DNA from 2 places in the Rhabdothermincola sediminis genome. Region 2 is predicted to be linked to the other one. Evidence: riboswitches for the same ligand, from Rfam matches in the RefSeq annotation. Region 2 holds a riboswitch; the other holds the start of a gene.

Region 1 (9,845 bases), on a different contig from region 2:
CCAGGTCCTCGACGGCAGCGAACAGACGGCGGGGCGGGCACGGGGCTTCGAGTGATGCGGTCATCTCCACCCCGCCATTGTGCCCGCCCGGGACCGCAGCGCCCGCTGCCCGAAGCCGGGGTCAACCACGCTCCAACGGCTCGACCGCGCCGGGGAGCACCGTGACCCCCACCTCCGTCCCCACGCCGGGAACCGCCTCCCCGTCGGCGAGCACGTCGAGCGTCGTGCGCTCCCCCAGCCGCACCCGGACCACGGTCTGGTCTCCGGTGAAGAGGTGCGCGTCCACCCGGCCTCGCAGCTGCCCGGCGGCGTCGAGCCGCGCGCCGCGGGGGCGGACCAGCACGGACCCGTGACCAGGAGGGAGCTGGGTCGCCGCTCGAGCAAGCACGCCCGCCTCGAAGAGCACCGTGCCGTCACGAACCTCGACGTCGAACACGTTCGTGAAACCGAGGAAGCGCGCCGACCAGGCGTCACCCGGACGAGCCCGCAGCTCGGCGGGCGGGCCGCGCCGCACCACCCGCCCCTCGCGCAACAGGGCCACCTCCCCCGCCACGCTGAGCGCTTCGTCCTGGTCGTGGGTGACGTACACCACCGACACCTCGAGGTTGGCGAACAGTTCCTGGAGCTCGACCAGCAACCGTTCGCGCAGCGCCCGGTCGAGGGCCCCCAGCGGCTCATCGAGCATCAGCACTCGGGGAGCGGGGGCCAATGCCCGCGCCAACGCCACCCGCTGGCGCTCGCCCCCGGACAACGACGACACCGCCCGGGACCCGCAGCCGGACAACCCGACCAGCTCGAGCACCTCGCCGACCCGCGCTCCCTGCTCGGCCCGCCCGGCACCGCGCACCCGCAGACCGAAGGCCACGTTGCCGGCCACGTCCAGGTGCGGGAACAAGGCGTAGTCCTGGAACATCAGTCCCACCTGCCGCCGGTGGGTGGGGAGCGGTGTCAGGTCCCGTCCATCGACCCGGATGGAGCCCCGCTCGACGGGTTGCAGCCCCGCGATGGCCCGCAGCAGCGTGGTCTTGCCGCTGCCCGAAGGCCCGAGGACCCCGAGCACCCCGCCCGGGGGCACGGTAGCGGACACTCCGTCAAGGATGTGGCGGCCGTCGATGGTGACGGCCAGGTCCTCGACCTCCAGCATCAGAACTCCCCGATCCGGCCGACCCGGACCCGTTCGATGGCGAGCATCACCGCCACCGTCAGCCCCATCAGGATGGTCGACAGCGCAGCGGCCTGCGCGAAGTTGAGCGGGCCCGGCTGGCCGAGGAACCGGTAGATCGCGATCGGGAGGGTCGGCCACTGGCTGCGAGCGAGAAACACGGTGGCCCCGAACTCGCCGAGCGAGACCGCGAACGCGAAACCGGCCGCCGCGAGCAGCGCCCTTCCCACGAGTGGCAGGTCGACCTCCCGCCACACCCGAGCCGGCCGAGCACCGAGCACGGCAGCAGCCTCCCGTAGCCGCGGGTCGATCGAACGCAGCGTCGGGACCAGCAGACGGATGACGAACGGTACCGCCACCAAGGCGTGTGCGATGGGCAGCAGCACGAGCGAGTCGCGCAGGTCCAGTGGAGGACGATCCAGAGCGATGAGGAACCCGAATCCCACGGTGACCGCGGAGGTGCCCAGTGGGATCATGAGGAGGGTGTCGATCCAGCGGGCCGTGCGTGCCGGATCGCGCCCGGCGATCGCGAACGCCGCCATGGTTCCCACCACCAGCGCGATCAGGGTGGCCGCCCCGGCGAAGAGCAGGGAGTTGCGCACCGCTTCCAGGGGTGCGACGAACAGCACGCTCCCCCGCCTCGACGTATCGAGTGCACGGTACGCGTCGAGTCCCCAGCCGCCTGGCGTCGACAGGGACCGCCCCACCAGCACGGCGAGCGGCGCCACCAGCAACACCGCGATCACCGCCAGGTTGGCGCCGAGCAGCGCCCGGTCGCGCCAGCCGGCGAGCGGGCGCGCGGTCTCGGTGGCCGGGCGTAGGAGCTGGCTCACCGAGCGGCGCTCCTGGTACCGGGCGTACACGAACAGCACCGCCACCACCGCCACCAGTTGCACCAGCGCCAGCACCGCGGCGGTGTCGAGGTTCAACAAGCGTGCCGTCTGGGTGTAGATCTCGACCTCCAACGTGCGGTACCTGGGGCCACCCAGGATCAACACCACCCCGAAGCTGGTGAAGGTGAACAAGAACACGATCGACGCGGCCGCCGCCACTGCCGGGCGCAGGAGTGGCCAGGTGACGCGCCGGAAGCTCTGCCACCAGCCAGCGCCGAGCACCCGGGCAGCTTCCTCGAGGTGCGGGTCGAGGTGCATCCACAGACCGCCCACCGTCCGCACCACCACCGCGTAGTTGAAGAAGACGTGCGCCAACAGGATCGCCCACACCGTCCCTCGCAGGTCCACGCCGAGGGGGCTGCGGGGCCCGACCAAGCCCAGGAAGGCGGCGCCCACCACGACGGTGGGCAGGACGAAGGGGACGATCAGGCCCGCCCACAGCAGCCGCTTCCCCCGGAACTCGAGCCGGGCGAAGCACCAGGCTGCGGGCATGGCCACGACAACGGTGAGCAGGGTCGAGACCGCCGCCTGCCAGGCGGTGAACCACACCACCCGCCGCAACGCGGGCTCGCCCAGCACCTCCCCCACGACGCCGAGATCCCACTGGCCTGCGGGTCGCAGACCCCGCAGCACGATGGCGACCACCGGATAGGCGAAGAAGATCGCCAGGAACGCCAGGGGCACCCCGACCAGCAGCAGGCGCCCGAGCCGCCGGAGGATCACTCGGAGAAGAGCTTCGTCCACTCCTCGATCCACCGGTCACGATTGGCAGCCACCTCCGCCGGCGGTAGCTCTAGCGGGTCCGTCGCCAGGGCCGCGAACTTGGTGAAGGTTTCCGGCAGGGCGGCTTCGGTGTTCACCGGGTAGACGAACATGCGCATCGGCACGTCCTCCTGGAAGGGGACGGAGAGCAGGAAGTCGATGAGCTGGCGGGCCGCGTCCGGGTTGGCCGCGCCGGCGAGGATCCCGGCGAACTCGATCTGGCGGTAGCAGGTCGCCGGCACGAACCCGGTCGGTGCGTCCTCGACACTGATCGACGGGTCGGGCACCTCTGCCGCCGGACTGGACGCGTAGCTCACCACCAAGGGGCGGTCTCCTTCCCCGCTGCCGCCCGAGAAGTCGCTGTAGTAGGCCTGTTCCCAGCCGTCGGCGACCGTAACCCCGTTGTCTTTCAAGGCACGCCAGTAATCGAGCCAACCCTCCCCGAATCGTGCCCTGGTGCCCAGCAGGAACGCGAGCCCCGGGCTCGAGGTGGCGGGGTTCTCGACGACCAGCATCCCCCGGTAGCGGGGGTCGGCCAGGTCCTCCAAGGTGTCGGGGACCGGGAGCCCGTCGGCTCGCAAGCGCGACCGGTCGTAGTTCACGCACACGTCGCCCACGTCGATCGGGGTCACGCGGTGCTGGGGATCGAGGACGTAGGAGGGATCGACGCCGGCCAGCGCAGGCGATTCGTACGGTTCGAACAGGCCCTCGTCGAAGGCTCGGGTCAACAGGTTGTTGTCGATGCCGAACAGCACGTCGCCCTGCGGGTTGCGCTTGGCCAGGATGGCCTGGTTCACCACCTCGACCGCGTCGCCGCCTCGCACCACCTCGACCTTGATGCCGGTGCGCTGCTCGAACCCGGCGAGCACCGCGTCGCTCACGCTGAACGAGTCATGGGTCAGCAAGCGGACCGAGCCACCGCGACCGGCGCCGGTCGCGGGCGCGGACGTGTCGTCGCCGGAACCGGACGACCCGCATGCAGCGCTCATCAGCGCGACGAGGACGACGAGCGCGGCGATCACCCGCACGCGATCGGCAGCGGCGCGGGGGCTGGACACTGGGTTCACGTGATGCCTCCTGTGAGCTGTCGGAAGACGTGTGTGCCCCGACCACCGGGCTGGATGGCGATCAGCACCCCGCTGCCGACCTCCACCGTGGCCTGCTCGCCGAGCAACTCGTTGCTGACGCCCCGGGTCGTGCCGGGAATCAGGGTGTCGCAGGCGAGCGGGTACAGCAGACCCGCCGTGGTCACCCCGTGCACCGGGCCACCGATGGGCAGCAGCGTCACCAGCTCACCCGGCGAGCCCGAGAGTCGCGCCAAGCTGCGCACCACGTGGATGCGCGCCCCGCTGTGGCGGGCTTCGATCTCGAGCGGCGCGAACTCGGCGGACGCGAGCACCAAGGCATTGGCGAGGAGGTGATCGAAGCGACCGCCTCCCCCACCGACCACGACCACCTGGCGGGCCCCGAGCTCCCGCGCCCGCCGGAGCGCGAGCTCGAGGTCGGTGTGATCCTTCGCCTCGGGATGGGGCTCGACCACCGCTCCCCGCGACTCGGCCCGCGCCAGTAGGCCGACGTCGACCGAGTCGAAGTCGCCGACCACGACGTGCACCGGCCAGCCGAGGTCGAGCGCGTGGTGGAGACCCGAGTCAGCGGCGATGACGTAGGCGTCCCTCGGCACACCGTCCAGAGCGTCCGGCGACGGTCGCTCACCTCCGGTGAACACCACCGCGAGGGGGCCGCTGGGCGGCGGCGCAGGTGACGGGTGTGGGGCTCGTCGGATGGTCATCGCGTGGTCCTCGGGAACACACGAGACGAACCGAGCCTCCCTGCGCCGGCATGACCCGGATCAGGTTCGAACGGTCGGAGGGGAACTGCCCTCCCTCTCAGCCCGACGTGCCCGGGCTCCCGTGTTCCTCGGGGAACAGGCTAGCCGGCCCCGCACCCGACGCAGCCTCGGGAACCGGCGATCAGCCGACGGCAGCGGGAGCCACCCCTCGGATCCCGCTGCCCTGGTGGTCGAGGAACCACCGGTAGGTCGCTGCGATGCCGTCACGCAGCTCGATGGTGGGCCTCCACCCCAAGGAGTTGATGCGGCTCACGTCGAGGACCTTGCGGGGCATGCCGTCGGGCTTGGTGGTGTCGAAGACGAGCTCCGCCGTCGGGTGCACGATGTCCCGGATGATCTCGGCCAGCTCGCGGATGGTGACGTCGACACCGGTGCCGACGTTGATGGGCCCCGGCTCCTCGTACGACTTCATCAGGAACACGCAGGCATCGGCGAGGTCGTCGACGTGGAGGAACTCGCGCCGCGGCGTACCCGTTCCCCAGATCTCGACCGCGGTCTCCCCCCGCTCCTTCGCGTCGTGGAACTTGCGGATCAGCGCGGGGAGCACGTGGCTGGAGGCCAGATCGAAGTTGTCGTTGGGGCCGTACAGGTTGGTGGGCATCGCCGAGATGAAGTTGCAGCCGTACTGGAAGCGGTACGCGTCGCAGAGCTTGATGCCGGTGATCTTGGCCAGGGCGTACGCCTCGTTGGTCGGCTCGAGTGGCCCGGTGAGCAACGCGTCCTCCGTGATCGGCTGTGGCGCGAGCCTCGGGTAGATGCACGAGCTGCCGAGGTAGAGCAACTTCTCCACCCCGAAGAGGTACGCAGCGTGCACGACCGTGGCGTGGATCATCATGTTGTCGTAGAGGAACTCCGCGGGCCGGGTGGAGTTCGCGAGGATCCCGCCCACGGTGCCGGCCACCAGGTACACGTACTGCGGGCGATTGGCGCGGAACCAGTAGTTCACGGCCGCCTGATCCCGCAGGTCGAGCTGGTCACGCCGCGCGGTGAGGATGTTCGTGAACCCTTCGTGCTCGAGGCGACGCACGATGGCGGAACCGACCAGGCCCGCGTGACCAGCCACGAAGATGGGCGCGTCGAGAGGGATGTCGGTCGTCATAAGGGTGACCACAGGTTACCCCCCGTGCCACGCCGAGCCCTGCCCCCGGGCCGCGGCCGAGGTGGCCGATCGCAGCATGCCAAGATCGATGCCGTGCCGAGCCTCCGAGCTGCGATCCGCCGCCCGATCATCCTCGCCGCGGTCGTGGTCGGAGCGTGCGCGCTCCTCGCTGCGAGCTGCGGCTCGCCGTCACCGTCGAGCTCGCCGGGCAGATCGACCGCTCCGGACGGTCCGCCCGAACAGCTCACCGTCCGGGTACAGCAGTCGTACCCGCATGACCCCCGAGCGTTCACCCAGGGTCTCGAGCTGGCGGACGGGAGCTCGTACTTCGAGAGCACGGGGCTGGAGGGCCGCTCGTCGCTGCGCCGGGTACAGCTCGAATCCGGGGAGGTGCTCCAGCGGCGCGACCTGGACCGCTCGCAGTTCGCCGAGGGGCTCACCAGGGTGGGCGACCGCCTGGTCCAGCTCACCTGGCGGGACGGTGTGGCTCACGTCTACGACGCCGGCACCCTGGCACCGGTGGAGGACTTCGACTACGAGGGTGAGGGGTGGGGCCTCTGCTACGACGGCCGACGCCTGGTGATGAGCGACGGCTCCGGCACCCTCGCCATCCGCGACCCCGACAGCTTCGAGCTGCTCGATCGGGTGCGGGTCACCAACGACGGCAAGCCGGTCCAGAAGCTCAACGAGCTGGAGTGCGTCGACGGCACCGTCTACGCCAACGTCTTCCAGACCGACCAGATCCTGCGGATCGACCTGGCCACCGGCAGGGTCACCGGCGTGATCGACGCCTCCGGCCTGCTCACCTCCGAGGAGGCGCAGCAGGCCGACGTCCTCAACGGCATCGCCTTCGATCGGGAGCGCGGTGTGTTCCTCCTCACCGGCAAGCTCTGGCCGAAGGTCTTCGAGGTCACCTTCGAGCCGGCCGGCTCCTAGCCTTCGGTCGATGCGCCGCGCCCTCTTCACCGATGAGCACGACCTGTTCCGCCGATCCTTCCGATCCTTCGTCGAGAAGGAGATCGCCCCTCACCACCTCACCTGGGAACAGGAGGGCATCGTGCCCCGAGAGCTGTTCCTCGCCGCCGGGGAGGCGGGCTTCCTGTGCATGGCCGCACCAGAGGAGTACGGCGGCGGCGGGGTCGACGACTTCCGCTACAACCTCATCATCGCTGAGGAGATCCAGCGCGCCGGCGTCGCCGGCAGCGGTCTCGGTATCACCTTGCACAACGACATCTGCCTGCCCTACTTCCTCTCGCTGGCGACGGCCGAGCAGAAAGCCCGGTGGCTGCCCGGCATGTGCTCGGGGGCGTTGATCACCGCCATCGCCATGACCGAGCCCACCATCGGCTCGGACCTGGCGTCGATGCGGACCTCGGCCATCCGCGACGGCGACCACTACGTGGTGAACGGGTCCAAGACCTTCATCACCAACGGCATCAACGCCGACCTGGTCATCACCGCGGTGAAGACCGACCCGTCCCAGCGGCACAAGGGCATGAGCCTGCTGGTGATCGAACGCGGCATGACCGGCTTCGAACGGGGCCGCAACCTCGACAAGGTGGGCCTCCATGCCCAGGACACCGCCGAGCTGTTCTTCACCGATGTGGAGGTGCCGGCCAGCAACCTGCTCGGCCAGGAAGGTGCGGGCTTCCTCCACCTGGTCGACAACCTCCCCCAGGAGCGGCTGTCGATCGCCATGTCGGCGGTGGCCGCGGCAGCGCAGGCGCTGGCCTGGACCCTCGACTACGCACGGGAGCGGGAAGCGTTCGGCCAGCCGATCGGGTCGTTCCAGAACAGCCGCTTCCGCCTGGCCGAGATGAAGACCGAGATCGACATCGCCCAGGTGTTCGTGGACCGCTGCGTGGAGGCCCTCGATGCCGGCGAGCTGACCGCTGAGGAGGCGGCCGAGGCCAAGTGGTGGTGCACGGAGCTACAGAAGCGGGTCGTGGACGCCTGCGTGCAACTCCACGGCGGCTACGGCTACATGCTCGAGTACCCCATCGCGCGCGCCTACGTCGATGCCCGGATCCAGACGATCTACGGCGGCACCACCGAGATCATGAAGGAGATCATCGGGCGCTCGCTAGGTCTCTGAGGGCACCTGCGGTTCCGGCGCAGCACTACGCTGCCGCCGTGGTCCCCGCGGTGCTCACGCTCGCCCTCACGATCGGGCTCACCCCCCTCGCGATCGTGCTGCTGCGCCGAATCGAGGCCTACGACGTGCCCAGCGAACGGTCCTCCCACGTCGATCGGACCTTGCGAGGCGGGGGCGTCGCGGTGGCGATCGCCGCGGTCGCCGGCATGGTGATCGGCAACAGCGGTGACGCCGGGTCGCTGACGACGATGCTGGTCGCGGTGTCGATCCTGGCCGTCGTGGGGCTGATCGACGACCTGCGAACCCTCGAGGTCTTCCCGCGACTGGGCGCGCAGCTGATCGGCGCTGCCCTCTGCCTTCCCTGGTTCCTGAACAACGTGTCTCTGCCGTGGGGCCTGCGGATGGTGCTCGCCGTGGGGGCGGTCGTCTGGATGATGGGCTACGTCAACGCCTTCAACTTCATGGACGGGATCAACGGCATCTCGGGGTTGTCCGCCCTCGTGAGCGGATCGACCTTCGTCGCCGTGGGCCTGATCGAGGACCTCCCCCTGGTGAGCCTGGCCGGGGGGGTCCTGGCCGCGGCCGGGCTCGGCTTCCTGCCCTACAACTTCCCTAGGGCGCGGGTGTTCCTCGGTGACGTGGGCAGCTACTTCCTCGGGGGGTGGGCCGCGTTCGTGGTGCTCATGATGCTGGTGAGCGACGTGCCTGCCGAAGCGGCGTTCGGCCCGCTGGTGATCTACCTGGCCGACACCACCTTCACCCTGGGATCGCGCATCGCCCGGCGCGAACGCTGGTGGGAGTCGCACCACGAGCACGTCTACCAGCGCTTGATCGAGCGGGGCTGGGGCCATGTGCGCACTGCCTCGCTGGTGACCGCAGCCTCCGCGACCTGCGCGGCGTTGGGGTTGGTGAGCCTCGGACCCTCGGTGCTGGCCCGCGCGGTCGCCGACGCCGCCATGGGCGCCGTCGCCATGGGGTACCTCGCGCTTCCCGCGCTGCTGGCGCGACGCACTCCGGGCGACCGACCCTCGTTGTGTCCCACCCGAACCGCCCCGCACCGACCCACCCCGATCGAGGTCGACCTCCACGACCGCGCCATCAGCTAGCTCGTGCGCCTCCTGCTCGTCAGCCACTACTTCCCACCAGAGATCGGCGCGCCGCAGGCCAGGCTGAGCGGGCTGGCCCGACACTGGGCGGGAGCCGGCGACGAGGTGTGCGTCCTCACCGGGATGCCGAACCACCCCACCGGGGTCGTCCCCCCGCGCTACCGCCACCGCCTCCGGGTGATCGAACGGCGCGACGGCTGCCGCGTGGTACGCACCTGGCTCTACGCCACCCCCAACGAAGGCGTCCTGCGCAAGACCATCGGCCATCTCAGCTTCATGGTCAGCTCGGTCCTGCTGGGCTGGCGGGTGACGGGACCGGCCGACGTGGTCGTCGTCTCCTCGCCGACCTTCTTCTCGATCTTCGCCGCCTGGCTGCTCGCCCGGATCAAGCGGGCCGCGTTCGTGGTCGAGGTGCGAGACCTGTGGCCCGCGATCTTCGTGGAGCTCGGGGTGCTCACCAACCCCACCCTCATCCGCTTGCTCGAGCGCGCCGAGCTGGCGGCGTATCGAGCCGCGACCGCGGTCGTGGTGGTGAGCGAGGGCTTCCGGCAGGACCTGGTGCGGCGAGGCATCCCCCCGTCGAAGGTGCACGTGATCCGCAACGGCGTCGACCTCGCCGAGTTCCGGCCCCGCGACCCCACCGACCCTGACTCCGGCACCACAGGGATCCGCAGCCGGTGGGGGGCCGAGCCGGGCGACGTGATCGTGCTCTACGCCGGCGCGCACGGCCTGTCCCACGGCCTGACCACGCTCGCGGAGGCGGCGGCGCTCCTGCGTGACGCTCCCCTCCGTTTCGTCTGTGTCGGCGAGGGCGCGGCCAAGCGCGAGCTGCGGGCGCGGGTCGACGAGCTCCGCCTCGACTCGTTCCTGCTCGCACCG
Region 2 (9,845 bases):
ACCATGTCGACCACCCGCCCCGCCGACCAGCTGCCGCCCCGCCTGCTCGACGTCACCGCCGTCGCCGAGTTCCTCGGCGTCAACACCCGACACGTCCGCCGCCTGGTCCTCGAACGGCGCATCCCGTTCATCAAGTGGGGCCACCTGGTGCGCTTCGACCCGGTGGAGATCCGAGACTGGCTCGACCGGTGCCGCCACCGGCCCGGTCGCGACGACGTCGGCGCCCGGATCGTCGTTGAGCCAGTTCTCGATCTCATCGGCCGGGAGCCTGCCGATGCGGTACGAGCCGAACCGGGGCAGCACGTACCGGTTGAGGTCGCGGGCGTAGGTCTCCTGCGTCGACGGCGACAAGCGTCGGGCGAGCGAGAGGAACTCCTCGGCCCAGGTGCCGAGCGCGAGATCGGCCCCGGCCGGGTCGATCCACCGACCCCGCTCGATGTCGACCTGCATCTCCCTGATGAACCGCTCGGCGTCGGCCTTGCGGGTGAACGTCTCGGACCGCTGGCGCCCCAGCGGGTCCCGGTAGCGCGCGCGGTAGCGACCGCTGCGCTTCTCGATGAACCCCATCTCCATCCTCCTGTCGATCCCGTGGGAGCGCCTTGGGAGCGCTGTGGGAGCGAAACCAGGGGTCGTGGGGGTATCCAGCGGTCACTGACCGGCCCTGCCGGACACACCGAAAAAGTGGGCCTGACCTGGTGTTATACCAGATCAGGACACTGGAGGCGGCGCCCGGAATCGAACCGGGGTACGGGGCTTTGCAGGCCCCTGCCTAAACCACTCGGCCACGCCGCCAGGAAGCGTCAACCATACTCCCGCCGCGCTCCGAGCCCGACGTGTTCATCAGGCCGACGGCCGCCCAGGAGTGGCACGGGCGCACCCCGCTCGGGCTCACTCCGCCGGCAGCGCCACCTCGAACCACACTTCCTTCCCGTCGCCGTCGACCTGCATCCCCCATCGCCTGGCCAGCCCGTGCACCACGACCAGCCCCCGGCCGCTGTCGAGGTCCGATGCCTGCCGCCCCCGGAACACCGGTAGGCCACGGTGCGTGTCACCGACCCCGACCCGCACGTGGTCGGCGAAGCGCTCGACGGTGATGGTGAACCGGGTCCGGGCGTGCAGCACCGCGTTCGACGCCAGCTCCGAGGTGAGCAGGGCCACGGTGCTCGCCGTGCCGCCCGCCAGTCCGAGCGCCGAGACCACGAACGCCCGAGCTTGCCCCACCGACACCGACTCCGGCGCGAACGACGCCTGCGCCTCGACGAGTGGGGCGGGCCCGGCACCGACCCCCCTGAACGAGGTACTCACGGGTCGTTCGCTACCCCGCACCAGCCCCTACAGACCTCGGCCGCTTCGGATGGGCCGATCGTCATGGATCCGTCATGGCCTTCGCGGTGCCGTGCGCTCGTTGAGCTCGGCCGCCTTCTCGCGCAACCCGAGCTCGATCGCCTGCGACTCGGGGACCCCTCGTGCCTCGGCGTAGCGCCGGACGTCCTGCGTGATGCGCATGGAGCAGAACTTGGGGCCGCACATCGAGCAGAAGTGCGCGGTCTTTGCCGGCTCCGCCGGGAGCGTCTCGTCGTGGTACGCCCGAGCGGTGTCGGGGTCCAGGGCGAGCTCGAACTGGTCCTCCCAGCGGAACTCGAACCGGGCACGGCTGAGCGCGTCGTCCCAGGCCCGGGCACCCGGGTGGCCTTTGGCCAGATCCGCGGCGTGGGCGGCGATCTTGTAGGCGATCACCCCCTGCTTCACGTCCTCGCGATCCGGTAGGCCGAGGTGCTCTTTCGGGGTGACGTAGCAGAGCATGGCCGTGCCGTGCATGGCGATCATCGCCGCGCCGATCGCGCTGGTGATGTGGTCGTAGCCGGGTGCGATGTCCGTGGTGAGCGGGCCGAGGGTGTAGAAGGGCGCCTCCCGGCACCAGTCGCGCTGCAGGTCGACGTTCTCGGCGATCTTGTGCATGGGTACGTGACCGGGACCCTCGATCATCACCTGCACGTCGTGGCACCAGGCCCGCTCGGTGAGCTCGCCGAGCGTGCGCAGCTCGGCGAGCTGGGCGTCGTCGTTGGCGTCGGCGATCGAACCGGGCCGCAGCCCGTCACCGAGGCTGAACGCCACGTCGTAGGCGGCGAAGATCTCGCAGAGCTCGTCGAAGTGCTCGTAGAGGAACGACTCGGTGTGGTGTGCGAGGCACCAGGCGGCCATGATCGACCCGCCCCGGCTCACGATGCCGGTCACCCGGCGGGCGGTGAGCGGCACGTAGCGCAGCCGTACCCCGGCGTGGATCGTCATGTAGTCGACCCCCTGCTCGGCTTGCTCGATCACCGTGTCGCGGAACAGCTCCCAGGTGAGCTCCTCGGGTGTGCCGTCGACCTTCTCCAGGGCCTGGTAGATGGGCACCGTGCCGATGGGCACCGGGCTGTTGCGGATGATCCATTCCCGAGTGGTGTGGATGTCCGGCCCGGTGCTGAGGTCCATCACCGTGTCGGCTCCCCAGCGGGTGGCCCAGGCCAGCTTCTCGACCTCCTCGGCGATCGAGCTGGCCACCGCGCTGTTGCCGATGTTGGCGTTCACCTTCACCAGGAACGACCGGCCGATGGCCATGGGCTCGCTCTCGGGATGGTTGAGGTTCGCCGGCAGGATGGCCCGCCCCCGGGCGATCTCGTCGCGCACCAGCTCGGGGTCGAGCCCCTCCCGCCGGGCCACGAAGGCCATCTCCGGGGTGATCTCCCCCCGGCGGGCGTAGTGCAGCTGGGTGACGGTCCGGCCCGGTTTGGCTCGCAGCGGCGGCCGCGGGGGGCCCTGCCACGGCTGGCCGGTGGCGGTGGCGCCCCGGCGCGCGGCCGCCCGCCCGTCGTCGCGCAGGGACGGCCGGCGGGCACCGGGGTGCTCCTCGACGTCGCCGCGGGCCCGGATCCAGGGGTCGCGCAGGCGCGGCAGGCCGCGGGTGGGGTCGCCACCTGGCCCAGACGTGTCGTACAGGTGGAGGACCTCGCCGTTGCTGAGGGTGATCTCCCGCTGCGGAACCCGAATCCCGCCCGGCCCGTCCAGGTAGGTCTTGGTGGTGGTCATTCCTGCTCCTCCAGTTCCCATCCGAAGTGGTCGAGTGGTCCGTGACCGGCACCGAGCACCCAGCGCGCGCCCCCGGCGACGGCTCGGTGGACGAAGTCCTTGGCGCGCTCTATGGCCTCGATGACGTCATGGCCCAGCGCGAGGTGGGCGGCGATCGCGGAGGCGAACGAGCAGCCGCTGCCGTGGTTGTTCACCGTCGGGATCCGCGGGCGGCGAAGCTCGATCGTGCCGTCCGCGGTGGCGACGACGTCGACGGCCTCGCCGAGGTCCCCTCGCTCGCCGCGGACCGGGTGCCCGCCCTTGACCACCACCACCTCCGGCCCGTTGGTGAGCAGCGCCGTCGCGGCCTCCCGCTGGCCGGCGTGGGTGGTGATCTCCCGGCCGAGCAGCATCTGCGCCTCCCACAGGTTGGGGGTGACCACCCGGGCGTGGGGGAAGAGCCCCACGAGGTAGCGGCGCTCGGCAGCGGGATCGAGGAGGCGGGCGCCCGAGGAGGCCACCATCACCGGGTCGACGACCAGGTTCGGGAGCCGGCCCGCGGCCGCGAGCGCCGCCACCGCGTCGACGATCTCCGCGCCGGCCAGCATTCCGGTCTTGACGGCCCGGACGTCCAGGTCGTCGAGCACCGCGTCGATCTGGGCCACGACCATCTCGGCGGGCACGGGGTGCACGGCGCGCACCTCGGTCGTGTTCTGGGCGGTCAGGGCGGTCACCGCTGAAGTGCCGAAGACCCCCAGCGCGGCGAAGGTCCTGAGATCGGCCTGGATGCCGGCTCCGCCCCCCGAGTCCGACCCGGCGATCGTCATCGCCACCGCCGGGGTGCTCACGGCTCGCCCCCCGCGCCGGCGATCGCTCGCCCCAGCGCGGCGACCGTGCTCGCCGGGTCAGCGGCGCGCATCACCTCACCCATCACGGCCACGCCGTGGGCGCCGGCCTCGAGGCAGGCCGCCGCATTGGTGGGCGTGACGCCACCGAGCGCGAACACCGGCACCCCAGCCGTGGCCACGAGCCCTCGCAGCGCGTCGATGCCCAGCGCGGGCCCGTAGCCCGGCTTCGAGCGCGACGAGAACGCGGGCGACACGGTGACGTAGTGGCAGCCCTGCCGGCGGGCGCCGTCCAGCTCGCCGGCGTCGTGGCAGGACCGACCCACCAGCGCCGGGGCCGGCTGCGGGGTGGGGTCGGCAGCGGCGAGGTGTACACCGTCGGCGGGGCCACCGTCGAAGGTCAGGGTGGGATCGGAAGCCACGAGCAGCACCTCCACGTGGGGGCGCAACGCGGCGGCGAGGGCGGCCCGCTCGGAGGTCGGCAGGTCCTTCTCCCGCAGCACGACGGCTCGGGCACCGCCGTGCACCGCGATGCGCACCACCTCGACCAGTGGACGCCCCACGGTCTGGGTGCGGTCGGTGAGCACCAGCAGGCGGGGGAGCGTGCTCACCTGCGCACCTCCGTCTCGCCGGGGTCGAGCTCGGCGATGCCGTCGAACGGGGTGGAGGCCTGGGCGTAGAGCCGGCGGGGGATGCGACCGGCGAGGTGCGCTTCGCGACCGGCCTCCACCGCGGCCCGCATGGCTCGGGCCATCCGCTCGGGGTCGCGGGCCCGGGTGACCGCGGACGCGAGCAGCACGCCGTCACAGCCCAGCTCCATTGCCCGGGCCGCGTCGGATGCGGTCCCGATGCCGGCATCGAGAATCACCGGCACCGGCACCTGCTCCCGGATGATGGCGAGGTTGTAGGGGTTGCGGATCCCCATGCCGCTGCCGATGGGCGAGCCGAGCGGCATGACCGCCGCGCAGCCGATCTCCGCCAGGCGGGTGGCGGTGACCGGATCGTCGTTGGTGTAGGGAAGCACCACGAACCCGTCGTCGACGAGCTGCTCGGCTGCGTCGAGCAGCTCCACCGGATCGGGCAGCAGGGTGCGCTCGTCGCCGATCACCTCCAGCTTGATCCAGTCGGTCTCGAACGCGTCGCGGGCCAGCCTGGCGGTGAGCACGGCCTCGGCGGCGGTGAAGCATCCGGCGGTGTTGGGGAGCACCCGCACCCCGGTGCGATCGACCAGCTCCAGCAGCCCGCCGGGCTGGGCGGGGTCGACCCGGCGCAGTGCCACGGTCACCAGCTCGGTGCCCGACGCCCGAACGGCCCGCTCGAGCACCTCCAGGTTCGGTGCGCCGCCGGTGCCGAGGATCAGCCTGGAGCGCAGGTGCTCACCGGCGATGCTCAGCCGGTCGGCGCTCACGTCGCGCTCGGTTCGCTCAGCCACCTTGGGCCGCCCGGAGGATCTCGATGCGGTCGCCGTCGCGCAGGGGCTGATCCGCCCACCGACTTCGGGGCACGAGCTCACCGTTCACGGCCACCGCCACGCCTCGGGTGCCTGCGCCGAGGCGTTCGACGAGCGCGGCCACCGTCGTGGCCGGTTCGAGCGGGCACGGTTCCCCGTTGAGCACGATCACCGCCGGAACCTCTCGATCGTGAAGGGCGCGACCTCAGGTGGGAGCTTGCCGTCGACGAGCAGGCCGGCGACCGCGTCGGCGGTGATCGGGGCCAGCAACACGCCGTTGCGGTGGTGGCCGGTGGCCAGCACCAGCCCCTCGACGCCGGTCGGCCCGATCACCGGCGAGTGGTCCTCGCTCGCCGGCCGGAGGCGGGCGAGGGCTTCGACCTGCTCGAGCTCGGCCACCGCCGGCACCAGCTCGACCGCCGCGTCCAGCAGCTCGCGCACCCCACCGGCGGTGACGGTGGTGTCGAAGCCCTTCTCCTCGACCGTGGCCCCGACCACCAGCTCCCCGTCGATGCGCGGCACGAGGTAGACGGACCAGCCGTGCACCAGACCGTGCACGTTGCGGGTGAGGGGCGGCGCCGCCGGGTCGAAGCGCAGCCGCAGGATCTGGCCTTTGACCGGGCGCACCGGTGGTGCCGCCTCGGCGGGTACGCCGACCACCGCGGCGCTCCACGGGCCGAGCGCCAGCACCACGTGATCGCCGGTCACGACGTCGCCGCCTTTGAGTGCCACCCCTCGCACCCTCCCGCCGCCCGTCAGTACCTGTGCCATCTGCTGCTCCACCAGCTCTACGCCCGCGGCCCGGGCCGCGCCGATCAGCGCGGCGCACACCCGGCGGGGATCGACCGACGACTCCCGATCGACGCGCACACCGCCGCGCACCCGAGGCGAGAGCATGGGCTCCAGGGCGCGGCACTCGCCGCTGCGCAGCCGCTGCACCTCGAGGCCGAGCTCCTCCTGGAAGCGACGGGTGGCGTCGAGGGCCCGCAGGTCGTCGGCATCGAGGGCCACCGCGATGGTGCCGTTGTGGCGGAGCCCGACCTCGGCGCCGGTCGCCGCCTCCAGCTCCGCCGCGAAGCCCGGCCACCGGTCGTAGGCGGCGAGGTGCAGCGCGACCTGCGCCTCCTCCCCGTAGCGGGCCTCGGCAACCGGGCAGAGCATCCCGGCGGCGGCGTGCGACGCCGAGCTGGCGGGTGCCGGGTCGATGACGCTGACCGCGAGTCCTGCTCGGGCCAGGCGCCAGGCGATCGACAGCCCGACGATCCCGCCGCCCGCGACCACTGCGCGGTCGGTCACGGCTGCACCGCCTCCAGCGCTGCGAGCAGCTCGCGGGTCGCGGCCCTGGGGTCGTCCGCGTCACGGATCGCGCCGATGACCGCCACCCCGTGTGCGCCCGCCTCGAGCAGCTCGGGGATCCGGGCCGCGGTCACCCCGGCGATGGCGATCACCGGGATCGACACCGCGGCGGCGACGGCGCGCACCCGCTCGGCCCCTTCGGGCTCGGGCAGCCCCACCTTCGACGACGTGGCGTAGCAGGGGCCGACACCGAGGTAGGTGGCGCCGGCGATCTGGTACGCCCGGGCGGTCAGCGGGTCGCGGGCGGTGCCGCCGACCACGAACGCGGGGTCGGCGGCTACCTGCCGAGCGGCACCGACCGGCAGGTCGTGCTCGCCGACGTGCACGCCGTGCGCGCCCGCGGCCAGCGCGACGTCGAGCCGGTCGTCCACCACCACCGTGGCGCCGTGGGGCGCGGCCAGCTCGAGCACCCGGCAGGTGAGGTCGAGGACCTCGGCGTCGGTGGCGTCCTTGGCCCGGACCTGGATGACCGGTGCACCGGCATCCAGCGCCGCGGCCGCGATCGGCAGCCGATCGGTGATGACGTGCAGGCGACCCAGCTCGGCCAACCTCGTGCTCCCTTCGCCGGCATGATCCGGATCAGGTTCGAAACGGTCGGGGGCGGATCAGCCCCCCTCTCAGCCCGGTCCTCCGGACTCCCGTGCGTGTCGCGATCACTCTACGGCCCCGGTGGGCCGTCTGCGAGCGAGCCGGGCGTAGCGCGCCGGGGGGATGCCGATGGCCGCGGTAAAGCCCCGGGTGAGGTGCGCCTGGTCGCGGTAGCCGAGCAGGGGAGCTGCCATGCTCGGGAACCATGAGTACGACGAGCATCGTCGATCGCCACCGACGTCTCGCCGACGCCTTCGCAGCGAAGATCGCGGCCGTGCCCCCTGACCGGTGGGAGGCGCCCACGCCGTGTGAGGGATGGACGGTTCGGCACCTCGTGGGCCATGTCGTGCAGACCCACGAGCTGTTCTCGGGGTTCGTCGGTCGCACCCTGGGCGACATCCCGTCCGTGGACGAGGATCCGGCGGGGGCCTTCGACGCCGCCCGGGCGGTGGTGCTCGACAGCCTGCGCGATCCGCAACTGGCCAGCAGCGAGTACCGGGGGCTGTTCGGTCGGACGACCTTCGCCGAGGGCGTCGACTTCTTCGTGTGCTTCGATCTCGTGATCCACGGTTGGGATCTGGCCCGTGCCGTGGGCCTCGACGAGCGCATCGACCCGGGCGAGGTGGAGCGCGTCTTCGAGCAGGCGAGGGCGTTCGGGGACGCGGCGCGGGCACCGGGCGCGTTCGGACCGGCGCTCGAACCCCCGCCCGGCGCGGACGACCAGACCCGGCTGCTGGGCTTCCTCGGCCGCTCGGTGTGACCCGTCGGCTCCTCCGGGTCACGCCGGGCTGTAGGCGGGCTGGGTGAGGTGACCACTACGTAGCGTGAAATTTTGGCCCCCAGAACCGGAATCACGCTCAAAATCACCACGGCGCGTGACGGATCGGCTCATCCTTGTTATGGTCGCCCCGGCGATGCGTGACTGCGGTCACGTTCAACTGGAGGGTGGGTGGGCAGGCGATGGCCCACCCCGGGCGACAAGAGGGGCGGTACCCAACCATGCGCGTGCGCCGCAAGCTCGCGGTCGTTCTCACGTTCGCGCTCGCATCCACCGGCTTGGCCATCGGGAGCTCGATCCTCCCGACCGATGCGGCGACGACCCCGGTGACCACACCGATGAACTGCACGGCCAACACCCCGATCGGCTCCGTCGCGGTGTCCCAGGACGTCACCGTCACCACCACCGCCCCTGACGGAGTGGAGAACGACACAGTGTTCACGGTGTCCTCGGCCAGCGACACCACGCAGGCGCCGAGCAGCGCCTCGGGGTTCACGGTCAACAGCCTGCGCGACCTGCGGATGAACATCCCGATCGCGGCCAACGCGGTGTACGTGAGCCACAGCCTTGGCGCGGACGGCATCATGCCACCGGGCGCGGGCACCCCCTCGCTGACCTACAACGCCGGCGCCAACCGCCTCGAGCTCAGCGTCCCCGGCCCGATCCCCGGCGGGGCGACGTTCCGCATCCCCACCATCAACACCGTGTTGCGGGCGGCCGGGCCGGCCTTCGCCACCATCCAGCCGAAGCTGTCCTTCTTCACCACCACGGTGAACGTGAACTTCCCGTCCCCGATCGGGGCCAGCGACGTGGTCACGACCTGCACGCCGGTGGCGCCGGTCCCCGCGCTGTCGACCACCACCATCATCCCCCCGGACGTCACCGCCCCCACCGCCACCATCATCACCCCGGCGAGCGGCGCCACCTACGGGTTGGGCCAGGTCGTCAACGCCTCCTACTCGTGCAGTGACCCGTCGCCCGGGTCGGGGGTGGCCTCCTGCACGGGCGCGGTGCCGAACGGCTCGCCCATCGACACCTCCAGCGTGGGCACCAAGTCCTTCACGGTGACCGCGGTCGACAACAAGGGGAACAGCTCGACCACCTCCACCACCTACACCGTCGCCGACGTGCCGGCGGTGTCCGTGCGGGGCGGCTCGGTGGTCGAGGGCAGCGCACCCGGTGCGGGTGGCCAGCTCGCCTTCGAGGTCAGCCTCTCCAAGCCGTCGCTGAGCACGGTGACCCTCGACTACGCCACCGTCGACGGCACCGCGGTCGCCCCCGGTGACTACGCGCCGGTGACGGGCTCGCTCACCTTCACCCCCGGCGGCTCGCTCAGCCAGACGGTGCTGGTCGACGTCGCGGCCGACCTCACCTTCGAGGAGACGGAATCCCTGTCGTTGCAGATCACCGACACCCACGGCTCCGCCAGCGTCGGCGGGTCGACACCGGGACGCATCATCGACGATGACGCACCGCCCGTGCGGGTCTCGGGTGGCTCGGTGATCGAGGGGCCCGGCGCGTCGATCACCTTCACCGTGACCCCCACCCGCCCCTCGCCGTTCGACGTCTCGGTCCCGTACGCCACCGTCGACGGTTCGGCCACCGCCGGATCCGACTACACCGGCGTCGCGGGCACCCTCCAGTTCAGCGCCGGGAGCACGGCCCCCCAGACGGTCACCGTGCCGGTGCTCGAGGACGCGCTCGACGAGGGCGACACCGAGTCGTTCAGCCTGGAGGTCACCCAGTACGACGGCCAGGTCGTGGCCGTCGGTGGAACGAT

The links. Region 2 has a riboswitch for thiamine pyrophosphate ahead of thiE (thiamine phosphate synthase). Riboswitches for the same ligand answer to the same signal wherever they lie in the genome.
Region 1: it holds a riboswitch for thiamine pyrophosphate, as region 2 does, so the genes downstream of both, HZF19_RS05525 (thiamine diphosphokinase) here and thiE (thiamine phosphate synthase) in region 2, are expected to answer to the same signal.

The regions. Positions count from the first base shown of each region.
Region 1 covers NZ_JACFSZ010000005.1:73,225-83,069, reverse strand. Annotated here, with positions in the region: gene HZF19_RS05545 (SRPBCC family protein) at 1-64, opposite strand, end outside; gene HZF19_RS05540 (ABC transporter ATP-binding protein) at 122-1,144, opposite strand; gene HZF19_RS05535 (ABC transporter permease) at 1,144-2,778, opposite strand; gene HZF19_RS05530 (thiamine ABC transporter substrate-binding protein) at 2,775-3,884, opposite strand; gene HZF19_RS05525 (thiamine diphosphokinase) at 3,881-4,606, opposite strand; TPP riboswitch at 4,627-4,739, opposite strand; gene HZF19_RS05520 (GDP-L-fucose synthase family protein) at 4,788-5,765, opposite strand; gene HZF19_RS05515 (glutaminyl-peptide cyclotransferase) at 5,859-6,701, shown strand; gene HZF19_RS05510 (acyl-CoA dehydrogenase family protein) at 6,712-7,860, shown strand; gene HZF19_RS05505 (MraY family glycosyltransferase) at 7,899-8,966, shown strand; gene HZF19_RS05500 (glycosyltransferase family 4 protein) at 8,970-9,845, shown strand, end outside.
Region 2 covers NZ_JACFSZ010000025.1:4,803-14,647, forward strand. Annotated here, with positions in the region: partial or broken gene HZF19_RS17535 (helix-turn-helix domain-containing protein) at 4-135, shown strand; partial or broken gene HZF19_RS17540 (hypothetical protein) at 247-573, opposite strand; tRNA gene HZF19_RS15480 (tRNA-Cys) at 718-792, opposite strand; gene HZF19_RS15485 (ATP-binding protein) at 889-1,305, opposite strand; gene thiC (phosphomethylpyrimidine synthase ThiC) at 1,378-3,069, opposite strand; gene thiD (bifunctional hydroxymethylpyrimidine kinase/phosphomethylpyrimidine kinase) at 3,066-3,896, opposite strand; gene HZF19_RS15500 (thiamine phosphate synthase) at 3,893-4,504, opposite strand; gene HZF19_RS15505 (thiazole synthase) at 4,501-5,301, opposite strand; gene thiS (sulfur carrier protein ThiS) at 5,318-5,515, opposite strand; gene thiO (glycine oxidase ThiO) at 5,512-6,639, opposite strand; gene thiE (thiamine phosphate synthase) at 6,636-7,247, opposite strand; TPP riboswitch at 7,239-7,351, opposite strand; gene HZF19_RS16985 (helix-turn-helix transcriptional regulator) at 7,353-7,481, opposite strand; gene HZF19_RS15530 (TIGR03086 family metal-binding protein) at 7,493-8,047, shown strand; partial or broken gene HZF19_RS15535 (Calx-beta domain-containing protein) at 8,293-9,845, shown strand, end outside.